Regions from separate parts of the Streptomyces sp. NPDC094448 genome, predicted to be linked through region 4. Evidence: riboswitches for the same ligand, from Rfam matches in the RefSeq annotation. Region 4 holds a riboswitch; each other region holds the start of a gene.
What was found. Region 4 has a riboswitch for cyclic di-AMP ahead of ACIQ9E_RS26460 (C40 family peptidase). Riboswitches for the same ligand answer to the same signal wherever they lie in the genome.
Positions count from the first base shown of each region.

Region 1: it holds a riboswitch for cyclic di-AMP, as region 4 does, so the genes downstream of both, ACIQ9E_RS24540 (transglycosylase family protein) here and ACIQ9E_RS26460 (C40 family peptidase) in region 4, are expected to answer to the same signal.
Region 2: it holds a riboswitch for cyclic di-AMP, as region 4 does, so the genes downstream of both, ACIQ9E_RS03320 (peptidoglycan DD-metalloendopeptidase family protein) here and ACIQ9E_RS26460 (C40 family peptidase) in region 4, are expected to answer to the same signal.
Region 3: it holds a riboswitch for cyclic di-AMP, as region 4 does, so the genes downstream of both, ACIQ9E_RS00380 (M23 family metallopeptidase) here and ACIQ9E_RS26460 (C40 family peptidase) in region 4, are expected to answer to the same signal.

Region 1 is NZ_JBIWGU010000013.1:77,341-79,530, reverse strand. It holds gene eno (phosphopyruvate hydratase) at 1-99, opposite strand, end outside; gene ACIQ9E_RS24540 (transglycosylase family protein) at 558-1,268, opposite strand; cyclic di-AMP (ydaO/yuaA leader) riboswitch at 1,272-1,451, opposite strand; gene ACIQ9E_RS24535 (transglycosylase family protein) at 1,740-2,190, opposite strand, start outside.
Region 2 is NZ_JBIWGU010000001.1:813,506-815,695, forward strand. It holds gene ACIQ9E_RS03315 (tyrosine-protein phosphatase) at 1-727, opposite strand, end outside; cyclic di-AMP (ydaO/yuaA leader) riboswitch at 1,186-1,337, shown strand; gene ACIQ9E_RS03320 (peptidoglycan DD-metalloendopeptidase family protein) at 1,343-2,190, shown strand, end outside.
Region 3 is NZ_JBIWGU010000001.1:103,461-105,650, forward strand. It holds gene ACIQ9E_RS00375 (M16 family metallopeptidase) at 1-556, shown strand, start outside; cyclic di-AMP (ydaO/yuaA leader) riboswitch at 830-993, shown strand; gene ACIQ9E_RS00380 (M23 family metallopeptidase) at 1,006-1,833, shown strand; gene ACIQ9E_RS00385 (GntR family transcriptional regulator) at 2,101-2,190, shown strand, end outside.
Region 4 is NZ_JBIWGU010000015.1:111,605-113,794, reverse strand. It holds gene ACIQ9E_RS26470 (ATP-dependent Clp protease proteolytic subunit) at 1-480, shown strand, start outside; gene ACIQ9E_RS26465 (hypothetical protein) at 477-797, shown strand; cyclic di-AMP (ydaO/yuaA leader) riboswitch at 1,138-1,310, shown strand; gene ACIQ9E_RS26460 (C40 family peptidase) at 1,313-1,792, shown strand; gene ACIQ9E_RS26455 (ATP-binding protein) at 1,941-2,190, opposite strand, start outside.

The DNA.
Region 1 (2,190 bases), on a different contig from region 4:
GCTCCCGTCGTCGAGGCCGACCTCGACCTCGACCGTGGGGTTCCCCCGGGAGTCGAGGATTTCCCGGGCTACGACGACGTCGATGGACGGCACGAGCATCTCCTTCTGGGATGTGACGCGTGGGGTGCGGGTCTCTTGAGCCTTGCGCCAAGAGCCTAACCGGACGGCGGGCGCCGCCCCGCCGATGCCCGCCCCCTGGGACGAAAAAGAGTGCGAAGAACTGCGGTGGTGGGCAAAAGCCGCGTTCCTACCGATGGGTAACAGTTCTCAGCTGGGCATCTGCTCGCTCAGACGGGTGCACGGGGGCGGTTCTCCGGGGCCGTACGGAGCAGTCCGGGGCGGCAGACGGAACCCCGGACCGGCGCGTACGGGGGAAGCGCGCCGGCCCGGGGTGCGGGGGGGTCGGACCCGTGGGGGGTGGACCGCAGGGGGGAGCCGCGGTCCGGGGTCCGGGTGGGGGCAGGTCCGGAAAGGGACCGGCCCCGGGGGTGCGGTTCGCGGGGAGCCGCAGGTCCGTTGGCCGAGGTGGAGCTGCCGGCCCGGGAGGGTCAGGCCCGTCAGCCGAGGTGGAGCTGCTGGCCCGGGAAGATGACGTCGGCGTCGTCGACGATGTCCTTGTTCAGCTCGAACAGCTTCTGCCAGCCGCCTTCGACCTGCTCGGCGTCGGCGATCTTGCTGAGGGTGTCGCCGGACTTGACCTCGTACTCGCCGTCGCCCTTCTCGAAGCCCTTGGCCGGAGCCGCGGACTTCGCCGAGGCCGGGGCCTGGGCGCGCTCGGAGCGGGTGGTCGGAACCTCGGCGCGCTCCTGCTTCGGCTGCGCGGGCTCGGCCTGCTGCTTCGGCTTCTCCTGCTTCGGCTGGGCCGGGGCCTGCTCGGCGGCGGCACCGCCGTACGGGGTGTTCGAGAGGCCGACACCGCACTTCGGCCAGGCGCCCTTGCCCTGGCCCGCCAGGGTCTTCTCGGCGATCTCGATCTGCTGCGCCTTGGTGGCGAGGTGCGCGTTGGGGGCGTACTTGGTGCCGCCGAAGGCGGCCCAGGTGGAGCTGGAGAACTGGACGCCGCCGTAGTAGCCGTTGCCCGTGTTGATGGACCAGTTGCCGCCGGACTCGCACTGGGCGACCTTGTCCCACTCGGCGGCGGTGGCGGCGGAGGCCGAGGTGGCGCCCATGATCGGGGCGGCGACGGCGACGGTGGTGATGCCTGCGAAGGCGGCGAAGCGGGCGGCCTTGGACGGGCGGCGGTGCTTGCCCTTGCTGGAAAACAGCATGGAGGTTCTCCTCACCGACGCCTACGAGGTGAGCTGTCGGGTTCGGGCGCAGTGAGTTGCCCGGCCGTACGACCCGCGTCGTACGGCTTCACCCCAAGCCGGTCGTCCGCCGCCCTCGCGGGCTGTCGGACGGGACCGGCACAAACCTGGGTCCCCCGCTCCTGCCTTCGGCGCTTTCGCGACGACTGTTCCCCCCGACCGACGGCAGGATTCGGCGTGACGGTCAGTGGTGCCCGCTTTGGCGAGCGGTCCAGACCGTAGTCACAGGCGTCCCGCTTCTTCAACGACGGAACATCGTGGGCAAAACGCCCATCCCACCCCTCCGGAAACTCGCGTTTTCGCAGGTGGCGTGCGGAATGAGGGATTCCGGAAGAGTGGGGACCACGGCCGGACCGAAGAGACTCATGTCTCACTTACACGGAAATGGACATATCCCAGCAAAATAGGGCGTCAATTTCGGTGTTCCGGAGGCTACTTCGCCTGGAGATCAAGGCTCTGGCCAGGGAGGATCAGATCGGGATCAGCTCCGACCAGCTCCTGGTTGGCCTCATAGAGCGCCGGCCAGCCGCCGGGGACCTTCTTCTCCTCGGCGATGGACCAGAGGTTGTCGCCGGAGCGGACCGTGTACGTACCGGAGGGCTGCCCGGCTTCACCCGTACCGTCCGCGGTGCCGGTCTTGGCCGGAGTGCCCGTACCGCCCTGATCGCCCTGATTCAGGGCATCGGAACGGGCGGTCTCGGAGCGGGAGGTCCGGTCGGGGCCGGAGGCGCGGGACGGGTCGGCGGTTTCCACGGACGGGGTGCCGGTGCTCCCGGGAGCGCCGGGGCCGGCCGGGCCCGAAGGGGTCTCCTTGGCGGCCTCCTCGGCGGCGGGTGCGCCGCGGTGCTTGCCGACGCCCTCGGCGGGCTTGGCCGCCGCCCCC
Region 2 (2,190 bases), on a different contig from region 4:
CGCCCCACACCGAGTCGACGGCGTCGAAGGCCGCGTGCAGATACGCCGCGCGCGCGTCGAACAGCGGACTCAGCAGCTCCATCACCTCCGGCGACATGCCCTCCGGGGCGTCCTCGGCCCGGCGCACCCGGTAGCGCCGGTGCGGATCGTTCGACTTCAGATAGTCCGCCTCGACGGCCTCCCGCTCCACACCCACCGCGAGCAGGGTCACCGCGATCGACAGCCCCGCCCGGTCCTTGCCCGCCGCGCAGTGCATCAGCGCGGGGACGCTGTCCCCGGCCAGCGCGTGCAGCACCCGGCTGTGCTCGGCCGTCCGCCCGGTGATGATCGCCCGGTACGAGTCCACCATCCGCTGCGCGGCCCGGCCGTCCGCCAGCAGGGACCGCAGCTGCGGCAGATCGCCGCGCTGCACCACCCGCCAGAACTCGGCGCCGTCCGCCGGGTCGCTCAGCGGGAGGTTGAGATTCCGGACCCCCGGCAGGGTCACGTCCGGGCCCTCCAGGCGGATATCGGCGGCATTGCGGAAATCGAAGACCGTATGCAGTCCGAGACCGGCGAGAAAAGCGGCGTCGCTCGCGGTGGCATGGGCCAGATGGCCGCTGCGGTAGAGCCGTCCGGCGCGCACCGCACGGCCGTCGGCCGTCGGCAGCCCGCCGAGGTCGCGGAAGTTGCGGATCCCGGCCAGCTCCGGCTCGGTCGACGGGACCTGCGGCACCTGCTGCGTCACAACGGCTCCCTGCACAGTCACGGCCCGTCGGCGCCGGTCGCCGACGGTGGCATGACCCCGACGATACGACATTGATTCCTCAGGCAATCATTCCGTCGGACCGTCTGCCGACGTCCGAGGGGTGATTGACGTCCGCGCGGTGAGCGACTGCCGAATGAACAGCCTCTGTCCCCTATGTCCGTCATGGACTCTTCGTTCGAACATGCCCCGTCTCGTTGGGGGATGGGGGGTGGTTCATGAGCAGGATCACATTCGTGACGGTGTGTGGCGGTGGCCCGGGAGGGGCATACGGGCGTCCGGCGGGAGTTGACGGAGCGGCACCCACGGAGGGTCACCGCCACCGGCCCGTCCTCAAGATCGGCTCCGCCCGCCCTGGTGCGAGTGGCTTGTTCCCGCTCTTACGGCCGGTTTACGGTCACCGCAATCCGGGCGGACCGCCGAATCCTGCCGCCGTCCGGAACCCTTCACCCGAAGCACGTGGCAGGAGCGGGGGACCCAGGTAGTCCGCCGGACGGGAAACCGTCCGGCTCGGGGTGAAGTCGCGCCGTGCGCGACCGGGCACCTCCCGCCCGAACCCGACAGCTCACCTCGCAGGCGCCGGAGAGGAAACGCGCCATGCCCGCAAAGGGTAAGCACCGCCGTCCCAAGTCCACGGTCATCACCCGTGGAATCGTCGCTGCCGGAACCGGCGGCGCCGCCATCGCACTGCCCCTGATCGGGGCCACCGGCGCCCATGCCGCCGAACAGGCCGCGCCCGCCGCCCCGGCCGCCGCCGTTGCCCCGGCCGCCGCCGTCGCCCCGGCCGCCGCGCCCGCCGCCGCTGCCGGGAAGCCCGCCGGATCCGCCACGTACATCGTGGTGGCCGGGGACCATCTGTCCAAGATCGCCTCGGAGCGGGACGTCGAGGGCGGCTGGCAGCAGCTGTACGCGGACAACCGTGCCGCGGTCGGCGACGATCCTTCCCTGATCCACCCCGGCCTGAAGCTGGTGCTCGACGGCAAGGGTGCCGAGCGCGCCCCCGAGGCCCCGGCCGCCGAGAAGGCCGGGCAGAAGGCCGCCAAGGCGGCCGAGCCCGCGGAGAAGGCGGCGCAGGCGGTTGAGAAGGGTGAGCGGGCCTCGCGCGACGGCGCCCGTCCTGCCGCCGCTGCCCCGGCCCCGGCCGCCGCCGAGCCCGCCGCCCCGGCGCAGCAGGAGCCCGCCCCGGCCGCTCCCGCCGCACCCGCGCCCGAGGCCGCCTCCGGCGTCTGGGCCGCCCCGCTCGCCGGCGCCCAGGTCGGCACCCCGTACCGCGCCTCCGGTGCCATGTGGTCCAGCGGCTACCACACCGGTGTCGACTTCGCGGTCCCGACCGGCACCTCCGTCCGTTCCATCGGCCCCGGCACGGTCGTCTCCGCGGGCTGGGCCGGCGCGTACGGCAACGAGGTCGTCGTCAAGCACACCGACGGCACCTACTCCCAGTACGC
Region 3 (2,190 bases), on a different contig from region 4:
CGACCGGGTCTGGCCGGCCCAGGTGCTCGGCACGTACTGCCTCGGCGGCACCCTCACCTCCCGGCTCGACCGGGTGCTCCGCGAGGAGAAGGGGTACACCTACGGGGTCCGGGCCTTCGCACAGGTGCTGTGCTCCGCCCCGGACGGTTCGGGCGCCGCGCTGCTGGGCATCAGCGGCTCGGTCGACACGCCCAACACCGGCCCGGCGCTGGAGGACCTCTGGCAGGTTCTGCGCACCCTCGCCGAAGGGGGACTGACGGACGCCGAGCGCGATGTCGCCGTACAGAACCTCGTCGGAGTCGCCCCGCTGCGGTACGAGACGGCGGCATCCGTCGCGGGCACCCTCGCGGACCAGGTGGAGCAGCACCTTCCCGACGACTTCCAGGGGCAGTTGTACGCCCGTCTGGCCCAGACCGGGACGGTCGAGGCGACCGCGGCGGTCGTCAGCGCGTTCCCGGTGGACCGGCTGGTGACCGTACTCGTCGGTGATGCCTCCGAGATCGCCGGGCCCGTCCGGGCGCTGGGCATCGGGGAAGTGACGGTGGTGAAGGGCTGACGGACCGGCAGCCGCGCAGGTGGGCCGGGCCGGTCGGTCCGGCCCCCGCGGCGCGTGGTCCGGCGGTGCCGGTGGTACGGGCGGAGCCCCGGGCGTTGCGCGTTGGTGCGCCGCGCCCGGGGCTCCGCTCCGTCAGCTGTCCGTTTTGGTGGGAAGTTGACCGGCATGGGCTGTGGCATGAGCAACAAAGAAGCCCGTTTGTTTGGTGATCGACATGCCGTCCGCCTAGCGTCGATCCGGCTGTTCGCCTGCAGGCGCCGCAAACCGCGGCACGGACAGCCATCGCCGAGTCCCCGCCGGGCGCGAGCCCTGGGGAGCCGGGGACCCATGTCCCCACCGGGGTGAATCGGACCCTCCGCAGCCCGTGGAGGAGCCGTAGGAGACCTTCCTCTCTCCGAACCCGTCAGCTAACCCGGTAGGCGAGAAGGAAGGAAAGGACCAGCCTCTCCATGGCGTTTGCCCGAACCAGTGGGAAGCACCGTGGCCCGAGCCGGATGACGCGCCGCAGCGCGAGCATCGCCGGAGCCGCCACCCTCGCCACCACCGGCGTCATCGGCACCCTCGCCGCCCCCGCGTTCGCCTCCGACGGCGACGGCCGGGAGCAGAACGGCGACCCGGGCACCCTGAGCGCCGAGGACACGGGCACCCTTCAGATCCTCGCCGCCGAGCAGCCCGGCACCCTCCAGCCGCTCTCCGCGTCCGATTCGCTCTCCGGCCAGGTCGCCGACCAGGCCCACGCCCAGAAGCAGCAGGCCGTGGCCCGCGCCCAGGCGGAGGCGGAGGCCAAGCGCGAGGCCGAGGCGCGGGCCGAGGCCGAACGCGAGGCCCGTGAGCGCGCCGCCCGGGACGCCGAGCGCAAGCGGCTGCTCAACACCTGGACGGCGCCCGTCGAGGGTTCGGGCGTCACCACCTCCTACCGGGCCAACAGCGCGCTCTGGTCCTCCGGTACGCACACCGGTATCGACTTCCACGCCTCGACCGGGACGAAGATCGTGTCCGTGGGCGCGGGCACCGTCGTAGAGGCGGGCTGGGGCGGGGCCTACGGCTACAACGTCGTCATCGAGATGCGCGACGGTTCGTACACCCAGTACGCGCATCTGTCGTCGCTCTCCGTCACTGCCGGGCAGACCGTGATGCCCGGCCAGCAGATCGGCCGCGCGGGCTCCACCGGGAACTCCACCGGCGCGCACCTCCACTTCGAGGTCCGCACCGGCGCGGAATACGGCTCGGACGTCGACCCGGTCGCGTATCTGCGCGGCAAGGGCGTCCGGGTCTGACCTCCCGGGCCCGCCCCGGGCCCCTCGGATCGGGTGCAGCCGCTTCTCGGCTTTCCCGTCTGCTTTTGCTGGTTTTCGCAGTGCCCCGGCGCCCGGCGCCGGGGCACTGCGCGTTCCGGAGCCGCCGTCCCGTGATTCCCGTGGCCGGAAGATATCGGCGGTTTATCGGAGGCTGTCGGAATATCCGTGCGCCTGGCATAGAGTCTTCCGGTAAATACGAGCGGCTGCATTCCGTCGCTTCGTCCGGATCACAGCGGAGGTACGGGTATGCGGGTTCCCGCGCAATCGGTCTGCAGGGCGATTCGCGACGACATCGTCTCCGGGGTCTTCCCGCGCGGCGGCCGGCTGGCGGAGGAG
Region 4 (2,190 bases):
CTCTACCTGAACTCCCCCGGCGGCTCCCCGAGTGCGATGCTGGCGATCTACGACACCATGCGGATGGTGGTCTGCGATGTGGAGACCACCTGCATCGGCCAGGTGGCCGCGGCCGCCGCGCTGCTGCTGGCCGCCGGGGCGCCGGGCAAGCGGATGGCACTGCCGGGGGCGCGGATCGCGCTCCGCCAGCCCGCCCTCGACGAACCGGTCCGGGGCACGCCGTCGGATCTGGAGATCGAAGCCCGGGAGCTGCTGCGGCTGCGCGCCCTGACGGTGGATCTGCTGGCCCGGCACACCGACCGGGAGCGGGCCCTGATCGCGGACGATCTGGAGCGGGACCTGTTCCTCGACGCCGCGGGCGCGAAGGAGTACGGAATCGTCGACCATGTGATCGGCAGCCGCAAGACCTCCCGGCCCGGCCCGCCCGGCGGCCCCGGCACCGCGGGGGCGGCCGGCGGCACCGGCGGCGGCCCCCGGTGAACCCCTCGGCTCCGCGGCCCGAACTGCCGCCCCTGCCCGCACTGACCCGCGCCGAGGCCGAGGTCCTCGACGCCTATCTCGCCGTCGCGGATCTCGTCGGCCGGATCAACCCGGCCCGCTCCGAGCACACCTACGGAGCCCTTCGCGCGGCCCAGGCCCTGGTGAGCCGGGCCGCCGAACTCCGGGACGCCCTGACCCTGATGCACCGGCGCGGGGAGAGTGAGCTGCACACCGGGACGTTCACCCACGCTCTCCGCGTCCTCGACGGCGAAAGGCGGACATTCCGGGTGACCATCCCGCCACGATCTCCGTCCTGACGACACCGCCGTCCACTCGTCAACCGCTGTTCGAGTGGGATTTCCCCTCCCTCAATCGGTGGAGTCGAACCGTCGGTAACACCTAGCGTCAAGTTGCGGACGAATGACGATCCCTCTACCGGAAAGTCTTACTCCCGTGCTGGTACGGGGTGTTCCGAGTGCCCTTTCCGGGGCCCGGACAGGGTCATGTTCATACGAACGCCGCATTCGTGTTGAAACTCACATATCGCCGTTTTGACTTCGAAATCCGGCAGTCGGTGGGTCAAGATCCCTGGGACGACAAGCCCCCGTCACCTCGGCGGGGCGGTCCGGGCGGACGCCGAGTCCTGCCGCCGTTCCGGACTACTGGTCGACAGAAGTGCATCGGCAGGAGTGGAGGACCCAGGCAGTACGGAACCGACGGACCGAACGCGATCCGGAGGTTCCTCGGGGTGAAGCCGCGTCAGCGGCCGGGCACCTTCGTCCGCCCGAACCCGACAGGTCATCCTTCACAGGCGGCTGACGAAGGGTTGCGCATGAATGCGCAGAAAAACGTCCCGTCCCTCCTCGGCCGGGCGGGCACGGTGTCCGCTCTGACGATCGCGGCGCTCGGCGGCACGCTGATCGTGCCCGGCGGTACGCCCGAGGCCCAGGCCGCGGCCACGGCGCACGCGGGCAAGGCGCTCAAGGTCGCCGCCTCGAAGAAGGGTGCTCCGTACAGGTACGGCGCGGCGGGACCGTCCCGCTTCGACTGCTCGGGGCTGACGGTCTACTCGTACAAGAAGGCGGGCAAGAAGCTCCCGCGGACCGCTCAGCAGCAGTACAACAAGACCCGCAAGATCTCCGTGAAGTCACGGAAGGCGGGTGACCTGGTCTTCTTCCACGGCCGGGGCGGTGTTTACCACGTGGGTATCTACGCCGGGAAGGGCAAGATCTGGCACTCCCCCAAGAGGGGTTCCTGGGTGAAGCTGGACAAGATCTGGAGCAAGAGCATCTCGTACGGCCGGGTTCGGTGACCGGCCGGAGGAGCTGAGGCGGTGCCGGGGGGCCGGGGGCGGATATGCCGGGCCCCCGGCACGCGTTTCCCGGTCACCCGCGGCCGGCGTTTCCCGGTCACCCGCGGCCGGCGTTTCCGGCCGTCCCCCGTGGAGCGCTGAGGGCCGGTCAGCCCCGGCCCCCGGGCCCGGCGCCGACCGGGTGCCACGGCAGGGCGATCCAGACCGTCTTGCCGCCGTCCGGGGTCGGAGTGACCGTCAGCCGGCCGCCGCTGTGGGCCGTGAGGCTGCGGACGATGACCATGCCCCGCCCATTGTCCTGACGGACGGCCGCGGGCAGCCGCTGCGGCCAGCGCGGGTGGCTGTCCGTCACCCCGATCCGCAGTTCCTCGTCCCGCTCCAGCAGCAGGGTCACCGTG